2 regions of the Mesorhizobium sp. M0195 genome follow, and region 2 is predicted to be linked to the other one. Evidence: riboswitches for the same ligand, from Rfam matches in the RefSeq annotation. Region 2 holds a riboswitch; the other holds the start of a gene.
What was found. Region 2 has a riboswitch for cobalamin ahead of metE (5-methyltetrahydropteroyltriglutamate--homocysteine S-methyltransferase). Riboswitches for the same ligand answer to the same signal wherever they lie in the genome.
Positions count from the first base shown of each region.

Region 1: it holds a riboswitch for cobalamin, as region 2 does, so the genes downstream of both, NKJ12_RS15535 (DUF1636 family protein) here and metE (5-methyltetrahydropteroyltriglutamate--homocysteine S-methyltransferase) in region 2, are expected to answer to the same signal.

Region 1 is NZ_JAMYSV010000006.1:226,747-234,273, forward strand. It holds gene NKJ12_RS15525 (cobaltochelatase subunit CobN) at 1-149, opposite strand, end outside; gene cobW (cobalamin biosynthesis protein CobW) at 168-1,208, opposite strand; gene NKJ12_RS15535 (DUF1636 family protein) at 1,205-1,639, opposite strand; cobalamin riboswitch at 1,678-1,881, opposite strand; gene NKJ12_RS15540 (winged helix-turn-helix domain-containing protein) at 1,911-3,110, opposite strand; gene NKJ12_RS15545 (NADH-quinone oxidoreductase subunit A) at 3,447-3,812, shown strand; gene NKJ12_RS15550 (NuoB/complex I 20 kDa subunit family protein) at 3,803-4,384, shown strand; gene NKJ12_RS15555 (hypothetical protein) at 4,391-4,930, shown strand; gene NKJ12_RS15560 (NADH-quinone oxidoreductase subunit C) at 4,927-5,529, shown strand; gene NKJ12_RS15565 (four helix bundle protein) at 5,551-5,928, shown strand; gene NKJ12_RS15570 (NADH-quinone oxidoreductase subunit D) at 5,995-7,185, shown strand; gene nuoE (NADH-quinone oxidoreductase subunit NuoE) at 7,186-7,527, shown strand, end outside.
Region 2 is NZ_JAMYSV010000026.1:5,819-13,345, forward strand. It holds gene metK (methionine adenosyltransferase) at 1-53, shown strand, start outside; gene NKJ12_RS28330 (adenosine kinase) at 163-1,155, shown strand; gene NKJ12_RS28335 (transposase) at 1,189-1,851, opposite strand; gene NKJ12_RS28340 (MFS transporter) at 2,142-2,372, shown strand; gene NKJ12_RS28345 (helix-turn-helix transcriptional regulator) at 2,457-3,290, shown strand; gene NKJ12_RS28350 (hypothetical protein) at 3,608-3,862, opposite strand; cobalamin riboswitch at 4,419-4,619, shown strand; gene metE (5-methyltetrahydropteroyltriglutamate--homocysteine S-methyltransferase) at 4,714-7,050, shown strand; gene NKJ12_RS28360 (FMN-binding negative transcriptional regulator) at 7,198-7,368, opposite strand; gene NKJ12_RS28365 (dihydrodipicolinate synthase family protein) at 7,403-7,527, opposite strand, start outside.

The DNA of each region.
Region 1 (7,527 bases), on a different contig from region 2:
CGGTCCGCATCCGCCTTCCACGCCGCCGCCAGCCCGGCCAGGTCGCTGTCGGTGAAGGACAGGGCCACGACATCCGCAGGCGTTTGCCTGAGATCGACAGGCTCGGCGAGATCGTCGAGCGAGGCGGATGTGGTGGTGAGGATGTGCATCGCGGCTTGTACCTGGGGTCAGCCGGCGAGGATACGCTCTATCGCCGGGCGGTTCAGCCCTTTCAGACCGATGACGACAAGGCGCGAGCGGCGATCGTCTTCAGCGGTCCAGGCCCGGTCGTAATAATGGTTGACGCGCGGGCCGACGGCCTGCAGCAGGAGCCGCATCGGCTTGCCGCCAACCTCGACGAAGCCCTTGACGCGCAACACGTTTTCTTCCTCCGCCGCCGTGGCGACGCGTTGTGCGAGCTCGTCCGGGTTAGACACGGACGCGATGTCGATGACGAACGAGTCAAAATCGTCATGTTCGTGGTCGAGCTCGTCGTCGTGATGGGTTTTGCGGTTCTCTATGTCGTCCTCGACGGCGAGGCCGAGGCCGAGCAGCACCGACGGATCGACCTTGCCTTGCGAAGTCGGCACGATCTTCACCGCCCGCGCAACATGCTTGCCGATGACGGCATTGGCACGGGCCGAGCCGGCTGCGTCCATCAGGTCGCTCTTCGAGAGGATGATCAGGTCGGCGCAAGCGAGCTGGTCCTCGAATACTTCCTCGACCGGATCGTCGTGTTCGAGCGTCTCGTCCTGCGCGCGCTGCGCCTGCAGGGCGTCCATGTCGTTGGCGACGCGCCCATCAGCCAGCGCCGGTCCGTCGACGACGGCGATAACGCCATCGACGGTCACCCGGCTCTTGACCGACGGCCACTGGAAGGCCTGGACCAGCGGCTTGGGCAGGGCCAGCCCGGACGTCTCGATCAGGATATGGTCGACCCTCGGCATCAGCGACAGGATCTGGTCGAGTGCCGGGACGAAATCGTCGGCGACAGTGCAGCAGATGCAGCCATTGGCCAGCTCGACAATGTTTTCCTCGGGGCAGGTGTCGATGCCGCAGCCCTTCAGGATCTCGCCGTCGATGCCGATGTCGCCGAACTCGTTGACGATGATGGCCAGCCGCTTGCCTTTGGCGTTTTCGAGCAAATGGCGGATCAATGTCGTCTTGCCGGCGCCGAGAAATCCGGTAACGACGGTGCAGGGGACGCGCGAAAGGGGGGCAGCGGTCATATCAAGTCCTTCAAAAGGTCGAGGGGAGGGATGCGGGCAACCAGACCGCGCTTCAGGCAATCGGGACGGCCGCGCCACGGAATGAGCCCATCCGTCGAGGTGGCGAACAGCTTTGCGCCGGTCACGAGATCGGCGCCGCTGGTCGCGGTCAGGTCGCCGAAGACGTAACTCCAGCAGCCGTCGCGCAGCATGGCGGCGCTGAGCCGGCGCTTGCAATTGCCGAGGCATTCGACGGTGCGGATTTTGATGTTTTCGCCGGAAGCGGCGCGGCGCGTGTCCTCGGCGAGCAGTTCGCCGGCGCGGGGATGAGCGTCCGAACCGGTCTCGTCACGGCAGGAAGAGCAGACGATGACGGTAACGCCGGCCGGGGAATCGTCAGGGCCGGACAATAAATCCGCTGTCTCAGCCGAAAAACTGCTGTCGCGTTCCAAATCAGGCTCCTTGCCCGGAAAACCCGCCAGGCGATCGGATTCTTATGTCCTAGACGGCAGGTCTCCTGGCTCGCGGGTCATCGCCTTGGTGCCGCCTTCCCGGGAATATCCCAGTGGTTTTCGGCCTTGGCTCGTCGCTTACAGTTGCGGGGACAGCCGCGGATTTGAAATCGAGATTTCGCACCGCATTCCCTCTTGGCCCCTGCCGTTGCGGGCAGGGGACCGTCTGAAACGGATTTAGGCTTGTGGAGGCAGTCGTGTCAACGCACGTCTATGACGCGGCGATATCTGCGAGCGGCCGGCCAAGGTCGCCGGCAGCCGTCACCGCGATGCGCTCAAGCCCGAGCCAGCCCTGCATCTGCTTCAATTCCTCGAAGAGTTCGGCAGCGGTTTGTGGCGGGGCGCCGGGCTCCGCATAGGCGGCATGGACGCGCAATACGCCGGCCGGACGGTCGGCCCTGAGGTCGACGCGCCCGACGATGCTGTCGCCGAGCAGGAACGGCAGCACATAATAGCCATACCGGCGCTTTTCGGCCGGCGTGTAGATCTCGATGCGGTAGTGGAAGTCGAACAATCGCTCGGTGCGCGACCGCTCGAAGACCACGGGATCGAACGGCGCAAGCAAGGCGCGCGCCTCGATCCTGCGCGGCAAACGGACGTTCTTATGGAGATAGGCTGTTTTGCTCCAGCCGTCGACGCTCACCGGCAACAGCTCGCCAGCCTCGACCAGCTCCTCGATGCGGCCCTTAATATCGGCGGGCGAGAGGCGGAAATAGTCGCGCAGGTCGCCTGCCGTGGCGACGCCATGGGCGCGGGCGGAGATGCGCAGCAATTCGCGGTGGGCGTCCTCGGGGCAGGGAACCGGTAGAGCGAGTATCGCGGGCGGCAGTACGCGCTCCGGCAGATCGTAGAACCGTTCGAAGCCGCGGCGATGCGCGGTGGTGATGCGGCCGGCCCAGAACAGCCATTCGAAGGCGTGCTTGGCATGGCTCCAGCCCCACCAGCCGCCCGAACCCTTCTGGCCTTCGAAAGCCGACGCCGCGATCGGGCCTCGTTCGGCGACCTCGCGATAGATGTCTTCGATATAGGCGGCGTGCTCGCGGCCCCATTTGGCCAGTCCGCTGTACATTTCCTCGCCGCGCTCGGCCCGCTGCATGCGCCAGCGCATCAGCGGATAGGTCTCGACCGGCAGGAAGGAGGCTTCGTGCGCCCAATATTCAAAGACCATGCGCTTGCGCGTTATGGCGGCGTCGTCGAGCAGCGCCAGCTTGTAGGGGCCAAGCCGCGAATAGAGCGGCATGTAGTGGGCGCGCACCACGGCGCTGACGGAATCGATCTGCAGCAGGCCGGTACGGGCAAGCACGCGGGCCAGATGTCGGCGGTCGGGTGTACCGGCGGGTCGGGGGTCATTGAATCCCTGTGCCGCCAGCGCGATGCGGCGGGCCATGCGAAGTGAGATTTTTTCCTTCATCAATGCGGGTATCCTGATGATGCCGGACAGAGAAGAGAATCTGTGATTCCGCGCCATGCTAGCAGGGTTTTGGCGGTATCCATGTCAGGAGAGAAAAGTGGAGTGAAAAGTGAAAGAAATCAAACAGGAGCGGATCTGACCAGTTTTCCCGGATATGCCGCCCAGTACCGCGATTTGAACAAGGTTTGACTTGCTTCGCCGAAAGCGCTGCGCTAACCCTCGCCGCGTTGCAGCATAGAGCCCCCTTAAAACGGTTCAGTGGTTAAACTGTCACGCTTCCGCAAGTGGGTCCGGTGCTGTAATCAGAGTGGATTGGCCGCCAACGGAAACTGCAGCATGAACGCACTTTTAGGTTCGTACCTGCCCATCGTCCTGTTCATCGGCGTGGCGCTGGTGGTCGGGCTGGCGCTGCTTGCCGCACCCTTCCTGGTGGCCTACCGCAACCCCGATCCGGAAAAGCTTTCGGCCTATGAATGCGGCTTCAACTCGTTCGACGATGCGCGCATGAAGTTCGACATCCGCTTCTACTTGGTGTCGATCCTGTTCATCATCTTCGATCTGGAGGTAGCCTTCCTGTTTCCTTGGGCGGTGTCGTTCAGCCAGATCGGCATGCTCGGCTTCTGGTCGATGATGGTGTTTTTGGCGGTGCTGACCATCGGCTTTGCCTATGAATGGAAAAAAGGAGCGCTGGAATGGGATTGAACGACAGTTCCGGCACGCTCGTCGCGCCGAAGCCCAAGGGCCTCATCGACCCCAACACCGGCAGGCCGGTGGGGTCCGACGATCCGTTCTTCCTGGAGATCAACAACGAGCTCGCCGACAAGGGCTTTCTCGTCACCTCGACCGAGGCGCTGATCACCTGGGCGCGCAGCGGCTCGCTGATGTTCATGACCTTCGGTCTCGCCTGCTGCGCGGTCGAGATGATCCATACCTCGATGCCGCGCTATGACTCCGAGAGGTTCGGTGTCGCGCCGCGCGCGTCTCCGCGTCAGTCCGACATCATGATCGTTGCCGGCACGCTGACCAACAAGATGGCGCCGGCGCTGCGCAAGGTCTACGATCAGATGCCGGAGCCGCGCTACGTCATCTCGATGGGCTCCTGCGCCAACGGCGGCGGCTATTATCATTATTCCTATTCGGTGGTGCGCGGCTGCGACCGCATCGTGCCGGTCGACATCTACGTGCCCGGCTGCCCGCCGAGCGCCGAAGCGCTGCTCTACGGCATCCTTCTGCTGCAGAAGAAGATCCGCCGCACCGGCACGATCGAACGGTAAATCGCCATGGATGAAGATCGGATCATTTATGGCAACCCTGAGCCTTGGCTGGATTTGATGTTCAAAACGTTCGAGCAGCGATTTGTAAAGACGGACTCCGGTTCGACGTTTTATTCGTCGGCGCTTTCAACAGACACGAAATTTGGTGCTGCTGGTGTTGGTGTCGACATCCGATTGGATGACTGGGAAGCTGAGCCGACAAGCGACCCACGAATAGTCTTTTATCACGGCGACGTGAGACTGCGATCGCTTGGCGATCGCACCAAGAATCTGATTGCTGAAATGTCGGCCAAGTTTCCCTCCGCCGCGTCTGGCCAGGGAGCGCCTGCCGAAAAGCTGTTTGTGGAATGCGTTGCTCTAAATGGCGACCCCGCCAATCTGGAAACCCGGCAGTTCGTTGGAAAGCTGTTTTTTGGCGAGCCGGGTGACGACAATGAATGTCAGGTTTTTTTGACCATTGATGCCGCCAGGGAGAGCGGTTGGTTTGGCGAGAAAGATCCGGATGACTCGCACAAGGTTCTAGGCTGGTTGGCGAGGCTGTCATGACCCAGGCGTTGAATGACCTCTCTACCTATCTCGGCGAGAAGCTGACCGGCCGGATCGGCGAGGCGGTGCTCGCCTATGGCGAACTCACCATCTCAGTCGAACCGCGCGACCTGATCGAGGTAGTGACCTTCCTGCGCGACGACCCGAAATGCCAGTTCATCTCGATCATCGACGTCTGCGGCGCCGATTACCCGTCGCGGGCAAAGCGCTTCGACGTCGTCTACCATTTGCTGTCGCCGAGGCAGAATATCCGCATCCGCATCAAGGTCCAGGCCGACGAAGAGACGCTGGTGCCGTCAATCACCGGCATATATCCCGGCGCCGACTGGTTCGAACGCGAAACCTACGATCTCTATGGCGTGCTGTTTTCGGGTCATCCCGATCTGCGGCGGATTCTGACCGACTACGGCTTCGAAGGCCATCCGCTGCGCAAGGACTTTCCGCTGACCGGCTTCGTCGAGGTACGCTACGACGACGAAGCCAAGCGCGTCATCTACGAGCCGGTGGAGCTCAAGCAGGAATTCCGCAATTTCGATTTTCTGTCCCCATGGGAAGGCACGGATTATGTTCTGCCGGGGGACGAGAAGGCAAAACAGTGAGTAGTGAGTAGTGAGTAGGAATTGGAAAAAAGGATCGAATCTTATCGCGACCTGAAGGTGTGGCAATCGGCGATGGTGCTTGCTGAAGATTGTTACCGCATCAGTAAAGGGTTTCCGAAGGAGGAGATCTACGGCATGACCTCGCAGATGCGCCGATCGACGGTTTCGATCGCAGCCAACGTCGCGGAGGGATACGGTCGAGAAAACAGAGGTTCGTTCGTTCAATTTTTGCGCATGGCGCAAGGTTCGTTGAAGGAACTGGAAACGCACATTTTGCTGGCATGCCGGGTTGGGCTGCTACGAAAAGACGATGAGATTGAACTGCTACTGCGATGCGAAGAGATTGGAAAAATGACGAGATCTCTTATCCGGACGGTGCAGGCCAAGCAGGCGGAATGAAGCAGGCATTGAGGTTGATGATCACTACTCACTACTCACTACTGACTCTTCGCCAGAGGCGCCTCCATGGCTGAAACCTCCGTCCGCAACTTCAACATCAATTTCGGCCCACAGCATCCGGCTGCGCACGGCGTTTTGCGCCTCGTGCTGGAGCTCGACGGCGAGGTCGTCGACCGGGTCGATCCGCATATCGGACTGTTGCATCGCGGCACGGAAAAGCTGATCGAGCACAAGACTTATCTGCAGGCGGTGCCTTATCTCGACCGGCTCGACTATTGCGCGCCGATGAACCAGGAGCATGCCTTTGCGCTCGCAGCCGAGCGGCTGCTCGGCATCGAGGTGCCGAAGCGCGGGCAGCTTATTCGAGTTCTCTACTCTGAGATCGGCCGCATCATGTCGCACATCCTCAATGTGACGACGCAGGCGATGGATGTCGGCGCGCTGACGCCGCCGCTGTGGGGCTTTGTCGAGCGCGAAAAGCTGATGGTGTTTTACGAGCGCGCCTCGGGCTCGCGCATGCATGCGGCCTATTTCCGGCCGGGCGGCGTGCATCAGGACCTGCCGCAGAAGCTGATCGAGGACATCGGCAAGTGGATCGACCCGTTCCTGAAGTCGATCGACGACCTCGACGCGCTTTTGACCGGTAATCGCATCTTCAAACAGCGAAATGTCGACATTGCCACCGTCTCCCTGGCGGACGCCTGGGCCTGGGGCTTTTCCGGCGTCATGGTGCGCGGCTCGGGTGCGCCGTGGGACCTGCGCAAATCGCAACCCTACGAATGCTATGCCGAGCTGGATTTCGACATTCCAGTCGGCAAGAACGGCGACTGTTTCGACCGTTATCTTGTACGCATGGAAGAGATGCGGCAGTCGGCGAAAATCATGCGCCAGTGCGTCGACCTGTTGCTCGGCAAGGAGGGCGGCGGGCCGGTGTCGAACCTCGACGGCAAGGTGGTGCCGCCGAAGCGCGCGGCGATGAAGCGCTCGATGGAAGCGCTGATCCATCACTTCAAGCTGTACACCGAAGGCTACCGCGTGCCGGCCGGCGAGGTCTATGCCGCGGTCGAGGCGCCGAAGGGCGAGTTCGGCGTCTATCTCGTCTCCGACGGCACCAACAAGCCCTACCGCTGCAAGCTGCGCGCGCCGGGCTTTGCGCATCTGCAAGCCATGGACTTTTTGTGTCGCGGCCACATGCTGGCCGACGTCACCGCCGTTCTCGGCTCCCTCGACATCGTGTTTGGTGAGGTCGATCGCTAAATGTCAGTCCGCCGTCTCGCAGAAGCCAGCCTCCAGCCAGCCTCCTTCGCCTTCAACCGGGCGAATGCGGCAGCGGCGAAGCAGTGGATCAAGAAATATCCGAAGGGGCGCGAGCAATCCGCGATCATTCCCTTGCTGATGCTGGCGCAGGAGCAGGAAGGCTGGGTGACCAAGGCGGCGATCGAGGCGATCTCCGACATGCTCGGCATGCCCTATATCAGAGGGCTGGAAGTTGCCACCTTCTATACGCAATACCAGCTCAATCCGGTCGGCAGCCGCGCCCATATCCAGGTCTGCGGCACCACGCCCTGCATGCTGCGCGGCTCGGAAGCGCTGATGGAT
Region 2 (7,527 bases):
AGACAGACAGGGCCGAGGAATTGCGGCGCGAGGCAGGACTCGCCGCCCCGTGAGGGCCGGCGCCGAACGGATTGGCAAGCGGAAAGCCCATTCCCACTGGCCAGACCCGCGCCCGGCCGGCATCGCAGAAAGCCGGTGGCTCGTTGGCGGAGACATGAATTGATGCCGGACTATGACGTGCTTTGTATCGGAAATGCCATCGTCGACATCATCGCCCAGTGCGACGAGGCGTTCCTGGAGACCAACGGCATCATCAAAGGCGCGATGAATTTGATCGACACGAGGCGCGCCGAACTGCTCTACAGCCGCATGGGCCCGGCCATCGAAGCCTCGGGCGGCAGCGCCGGCAACACGGCGGCGGGCGTTGCCTCCTTCGGCGGCCGCGCCGCCTTCTTCGGCAAGGTCTCCAACGACGCGCTCGGCGAAATCTACGCGCATGACATCCATGCCCAGGGCGTCGCCTTCGACACAAAGCCGCTCAACGGCGAACCGCCGACGGCGCGCTCGATGATCTTCGTCACGCCGGACGGCGAGCGCTCGATGAACACCTATCTCGGCGCTTGCGTCGAGCTCGGCCCGGAGGACGTCGAGGCCGACAAGGCGTCGGGCGCCGCCGTCACCTATTTCGAGGGCTATCTGTGGGACCCGCCGCGCGCCAAGGAAGCGATCCGGCAGACGGCGAAACTCGCCCACGCCGCCGGGCGCGAAGTGTCGATGACCCTGTCGGACTCGTTCTGCGTCGACCGCTACCGCGACGAGTTCCTCGATCTGATGCGCTCCGGCACCGTCGACATCGTCTTTGCCAACAGCCACGAGATCAAGTCGCTCTACCAGACCGCGTCCTTCGACGAGGCGCTGGCGCAGATCCGCAAGGATTGCAAGATCGCCGCCGTCACCCGCTCGGAAAAGGGCTCGGTGATCGTGCGCGGCGACGAGACCGTCACCATCGAGGCGACCAGGATCCGCGAGCTGGTCGACACGACAGGCGCCGGCGACCTCTATGCCGCCGGTTTCCTCTATGGCTACACGCAAGGCCGCAGCCTGAAGCAGTGCGGCGACCTCGGCTCGCTGGCCGCCGGACTGGTCATCCAGCAGATCGGCCCAAGGCCAAGGCAGAATCTGCGCCGCGAGGCCGAACAGGCGGGGTTGCTGTAGCGCGGCGAGCCAAGAACCAGCTGCCCACCCTCCTTAATCCAGCCCAAGCCTTTTCTTCAGTTCCGCATTCTCCTTGCGGAGACGATCGGCAAGCAGGCTCTTTAGCCGCTTGTTTTCTTCCTCGAGCGCGACGAGATCCTTCAGCCCGTCACTGTCCGCCGCAGGCGCCGCCGCCTTCTTCCAAAGATAATATGTCTGTTCCGAGATGCCGGCTTGCTTCACCGCGCTCTTGAGAGTAGCGCCGCCGCCGATCGAGGTCTCGATCTGCGCCAGCTTTTGGGCACGATCCTTCGCGGAGTAGCTCTTTCGGCCTGTTCGCGCTGACGGCGGTGCTTCAGTGGTCGCGGATATCGGCTTGGCGCCGGCGCTCGCCTCAGCTCCTGGCTTCCTCGACCGCCGCGCTCTCGTCTTCGGTTTTGGCGTTCCCGCTTTGTCTGCCGGTTCGCTATGAACTACTGCTGACTCGGTTTCCAGGGGATTGGCCATGAAATGTTCCACTCGCGGTTTGTCCAAAGGTTCAGCATCAGGGGCCACGACAGTAGAGTCAACAAGCTGACGATTTAACGGCTCGACTTCCTTTGCTGTCTCGGCCATCGCCGCGGCGATGTCGAAATTGCCCCAGATGGAACGTGCGGCTTTTTGATAATTGCGCTTTTGTTTGACTTCCACGGTGAATGGTCGCGTCTGCCGCCTCATAGTTCCTTCCTGAATAGAAGAATGAAGTCGCCGCTCGAATTTTTGGCGCTTCCTGCTTAGCGCGGAGCACTATCGTATAGCCGCTCAACGGGCAAGTGATGCCGGTCTTCGATGGCTGACCCATCTGGGGGGATTTGAGCGGCTTCGCGCGTCCTGCGCATGCCTGTAAGGCCGCCAAGTTTTCTGGGTTAGCAGGCGCGCCACTGTGGCAGCTTGGCTTGTACGGCGAGGCCATGGTTGAGTGAGGCGAAACAAATCCAGCCCCGCGGTCGATCCCGAAGCTTCCCACAATGGCGAAGAGAACATCTTCACTCGTTCCTTTTGAGCACAAGACCTTCCGTTCGCTATGGTCGTCTGCACTCATTTCGAACCTTGGCACCCTAGTGGAAGGTGCGGCGGCAGCTTGGCTGATGACGAGCATCGCAGCAGTAATTTTTGATCGCCCCATTCGTGCTGTGTACCAGCCCTGTGTCTTGCGCAAGTGGTCACGAACGGCTGCCGGAGCCTCGAAGACGCCCTAAAAACACATGCTGCGATTTTTGAACACGCTTGACGTGTTAGATTAATTCATCCACAATGCGTGTGTTGAACACGCGAGGTGAGTTATGAACATGAAAGAGCTTAGGGTTCGACTGGGCATGACTCAAAAAGATTTGGCAGAGCAGATGGCAACGACGCAACAGACTGTGGCCCGTTGGGAAACAGGCAAAACGCAGTTGAACGTCGAGCAGATCAAGGACCTTTGTCTCACGTTGAAATGCACGGTCGAGGAGCTGCTGGGCTGGAAGATTGATGTCGAGGAGTGGCGCACGAGCCCGTTTGCAATTGCCGATGCCGAAACGCGATACGGCACGCTCAGAATCAAGACGACTGTTGGCAGCCGCCAATATCCTATCGATGAAAAGGCGCGTGAATCGATTTTACGTCAGTTGAAGGAACTTCATAATCTGCGTAGAAATAACACAAGCAGGCCATGGCTGTATTGTTGGAGCCTTGACAACAAAATACTCTTGATAAATCCGCAATATGTCCGCACCATTGAGCTTATCGGTGACGATGTAGAGGAGATGCCAGAGTATTATCATCCAGAAATCTATCGGGCTTTGGATGACTGGGATAAGGGTGAGGTTTCAGGAAAGCTGAAGAAAGAATGCGATGCCATCATCGCAGAGATGGGTGATCAGGAAGCCGCGCGCATGGCCTCCTATGTTCGCGTCACATATGACGACGGAGAAGATGAGTGGAACTTCTTGGATGAAGAAACCGCTACGACTTTCTTCGGATTGGAAGCTGCGACCTTTGACGTTCCCCAGTGTAGTTTCGCCGAAGTGGAGGAAGAAGGTTACTACCGAGCGCGATATGCCAACCTTGATCGCGTCGCGGTGATGGAGGTTCCAAGCGACCGTTATCACAGATTGACCGCGCCCGAGGAAGCTTAGAACCATCCACGAAGGGCGCATGTTACATCTCGACCTTGCGTGGTGCGTTTTCAGTACGAGATGACGTTAAGCGTAGGTAATGGCAGGTAAGAGTGCTCGACCAGAAGCTCAACTGCCTCCTCAATATCGCTGCCGATGTGCCGCAGGACACGTCCACGGGAGCGTGGATAGGCGTGAAGTTCCTGCACTCCACGGTCCGCTCTCCCATCGCCGGTGTGTGCCCGACGCCATCTTGTGGACGAGCTTGGCCGCCTGCACCCGGTTGTATTCCGGCTTGCGGTCCGCCTGGGCGGTCGGCCGCGATGGCTATCTCCATGTCAATCGGCGCCGAACTTTGACTGCCCGCTGCTTTTGATGAATTTGGCGAGGTCCCGCGCATAATCACTCTTGGTCTTCTCCTTGAGGCCCTGTGTCGCGAACTTGTGGTCCAGCAGGGCAAACAGGTCCAAGTCCCCTTCCGCCTGTGGCGCTGGCTTGCCCTCACCGCCCTCGGCTTCCCAATTGGGGACCGCTTCTGCGCGCTGCACCGTGGCGATTGTCCGCCCAAGACGCATCACAAGATCGAACGCCAAACCGTGCGCGTGCACGACGATTTGCCGCTCAGGCCTCATTTGGACAGGACTTGAGCTGGCCCGGTGGTTTGAGCCGGGTTACCTTGAGCCGGTGGGCTGCGAACAAGCAGTTCGAGACATTGGCCTCGATCACTTCGCAACACGCCGCTGCGCCTGGCCTCGGTGTGCTCCCCCCGAAATCGTTGTGTCATATCACCGAGGGCATCACGGCCAACAGCTTCCACATGGGCAACAGCCTCGCCATTGAGCCGAATACGGTCGCGAGCAGATCACCAACGAAGCGGTCGGAACCTCGGAGCCGAAGTTCGACGCCGAGGTGGTTCGCATGATGCGCTAAGCAGCACCACGGCGCTTGCCGGTATGTTTGCTGCCGGCAGCCGACGAACTCCTATCCTCCTGGACAAGGGCGCCGTGCGTCATTGCTTTGATTTACCGGCCGCTCAAGGCTTCCACAGTTTTCGCTTTCGAGGCGACCTTTGGAACATGCCAACGGAAATTTAACATAACGACATAAACATTTCTTTATGCGGCGTTTGACAAAGAAGCGAACTGCTGTAATTGTCTCCCGCGTCGTGGTTCTCCGTACGGCGCTGCCGCAGCGGAGCTAAGAGGGAAGCCGGTGCGATGCCGGCGCTGCCCCCGCAACTGTTAGCGGCGAGCCAACCCCACTCATGTCACTGAGGCGAATAGCCTTGGGAAGACGGGTAGAGGCTATGACCCCGCGAGCCAGGAGACCTGCCACGGCGAATTACGTCCACGGGCGGGGTGTCTCGGTGGCCGCTGCAGCCTGGCGTTCGTGCCGGCCTGCTAGCGCCTTCCTTGCACCGACGCCCCAACCATCGGGGTCTGGCATGACTGTCTCTCAGCAAATTCCTGTAGCAACGCTCGGCGTGCCCCGCTTCGGTCGTCGGCGAGAACTGAAATTCGCGCTTGAAAGCTACTGGTCCGGAAAATCGTCCGCTGCCGACCTTCTCACGACCGCGAAGGCGCTCCGTGCCGCTAGCTGGGAGGAGCAGCACGATCGCGGCGTGTCGAAAATCCCGTCGAACGACTTCTCGCTCTACGACCATGTGCTCGACACCGCAGCCATGGTCGGCGCCGTTCCATCCCGTTACGGCTGGAATAGCGGCGAGGTTCCACTTGACATCTACTTCGCAATGGGGCGGGGCAACCAGGGTCAGACGGAGGATTGTCGACACGCTGGTCACCAGCAGGCGGCTCATCGGTCTGATGTAACCGCGATGGAAATGACCAAGTGGTTTGACACCAACTATCACTACATTGTGCCGGAACTCAACGATGATCAGACGTTCGCCCTCTCGTCGACGAAACCGGTCGATTACTTCATCGAGGCTAAAGCTCTCGGCGTTCACACACGCCCAGTCATCCTTGGACCGATCACCTTCCTCAAGCTGGCGAAATCGCCTGCCGAAGGATTCGATCCCATCGCGCTCCTGCCGCGGCTGCTGCCCGTCTACGAGCAACTCCTGCAGAGGCTGAAGCTGTCTGGAGCCGACTGGGTGCAGATCGATGAGCCAGCGCTTGTCCTCGATCTGAACCCGAACGAACGAGCTGCGTTCGAATTCGCCTATGGCCAGCTGTCGAAAGCCGCGCCCGAGTTGAAGATCATGCTGGCTACCTATTTCGGGCCGCTGGGAGACAATCTCGAAACCGCGGTTTCTCTGCCCCTGGCCGGGCTGCATATTGATCTCGTGCGCGCTCCCGAGCAGCTGGAAACGGTGGGTCGGCTCGCACCGAAGGATCTGGTGCTCTCGCTTGGCTTGATCGATGGCCGCAACGTCTGGCGTGCGAACCTGCCCGCCATTCTCGACCGCATCAAACCGATCGTCGCCGGCTGGCCCTTGGACCGCGTCGAGATCGCGCCTTCTTGCTCGATGCTGCATGTGCCGATCGACCTCCGCATGGAGACGGAACTCGACGCGGACATCAGGTCGTGGCTCGCCTTCGCGGCCCAGAAGACCGACGAGTTGGTGTTGCTTGCCCGGGCCCTGTCCCAAGGCAGGGATGCGGTGGCAGGCGCGTTGAAAGCGTCTGCCGAGGCTGCCGCCACTCGCGTGACATCCACGAAGATCCATGACCCGCTTGTTGAGGGACGGATCGCCAGCATTGACGACAGCATGAAGCGACGAGAGAGCGCTTTTGCCGAGCGCTCCAGAGTCCAGGCCGGCACGCTCGGGCTGCCGCCGTTCCCGACGACGACCATCGGGTCCTTCCCGCAGACGCCGCAGGTACGCAGGGCGCGGGCCGCTCATGCGAAGGGCCAGCTGAGCTATGTCGACTACGAGACCTTCCTGAAGAAGGAGATCGAGGCTGCAATTCGCTGGCAGGAAGAGATCGGGCTGGACGTGCTGGTGCACGGTGAGTTCGAACGAAACGACATGGTACAGTATTTCGGCGAGCAGCTGTCCGGCTTCGCCTTCACCCAGCATGCCTGGGTGCAGAGCTATGGGTCGCGTTACGTGCGCCCCCCCATCATCTTCGGCGACGTATCGAGGCGCAATCCGATGACGCTGCGCTGGTGGCAATTCGCCCAGTCGCTTACGGAAAACCCTGTGAAGGGAATGCTCACAGGCCCAGTGACCATTCTCAACTGGTCTTTTGTTCGCGACGACGTACCGCGCTCCGAAGCATGCCGCCAGATCGCGCTCGCCATCCGCGACGAAGTGACGGATCTCGAATGGTCCGGCGCAAGGATGATCCAGATCGATGAGGCCGCGTTTCGCGAAGGATTGCCACTGCGCCAGTCTGATTGGAACGACTATCTCGACTGGGCTGTCGAATGCTTCCGGATCGCTTCAACGGGTGTAAAGGACGCGACTCAAATCCATACCCACATGTGCTATTCGGAGTTCAACGAGATCATCGACGCGATCGCTGAAATGGATGCGGATGTCATTTCGATTGAGACGTCGCGCTCGAAAATGGAACTGCTGGACGCCTTCACGAGCTCCAAATATCCGAACGAAATCGGGCCCGGAGTCTACGACATTCACTCACCACGTGTCCCGGAAGTCGGGGAGATTTCGGATCTCGTCATGCTTGCCCGCGAGCGACTGTCGGATTCCCAACTGTGGGTAAACCCGGACTGTGGCCTCAAAACACGCAAATGGGAGGAGGTCCGCCCTGCCCTCATGAACATGGTCGATGCAGCACGTGCGCTCCGGTAGAAAGTGTAGGCCGGAGGGTTTCCCGGTTGTTGGTGAGTGACCGGCTGCCGCATGTCGGCCGTGAATGTGCCAAAACGCGATCACATCCTTTGAAATAAGTCACTCGAGCGAGAATGTGCACTTTCCTTCGGCACGTCTATTAATCGCTCAGGAGTAAAGGGTACCGTTTTCTCCCTGTGACGTGTCGAGTTCGAAGGGGATGTGATTGGCGTCGAGACCGCTCCGGCCATGGGTTATCAGCATGCCAAGTGCACTGTTCTCGATCAGTTCGTAGAGGACTTCTCGGCTCGGTTCATCGAAATGCGCGGGTACATACATGACAGGTTCCTTCACTGGCCGCCGGGTTCGCTGTTCACCGGTTGACATCCGATGGCAAGCGTTCCAACGCGGCGGCGATCTGGCGCTTCGCTGCTGAGGGCAGAGGCAGGATGGGACGCGGGGGGTCGGCACGGCAAATGTCGAGCAAATCGGCAAGTG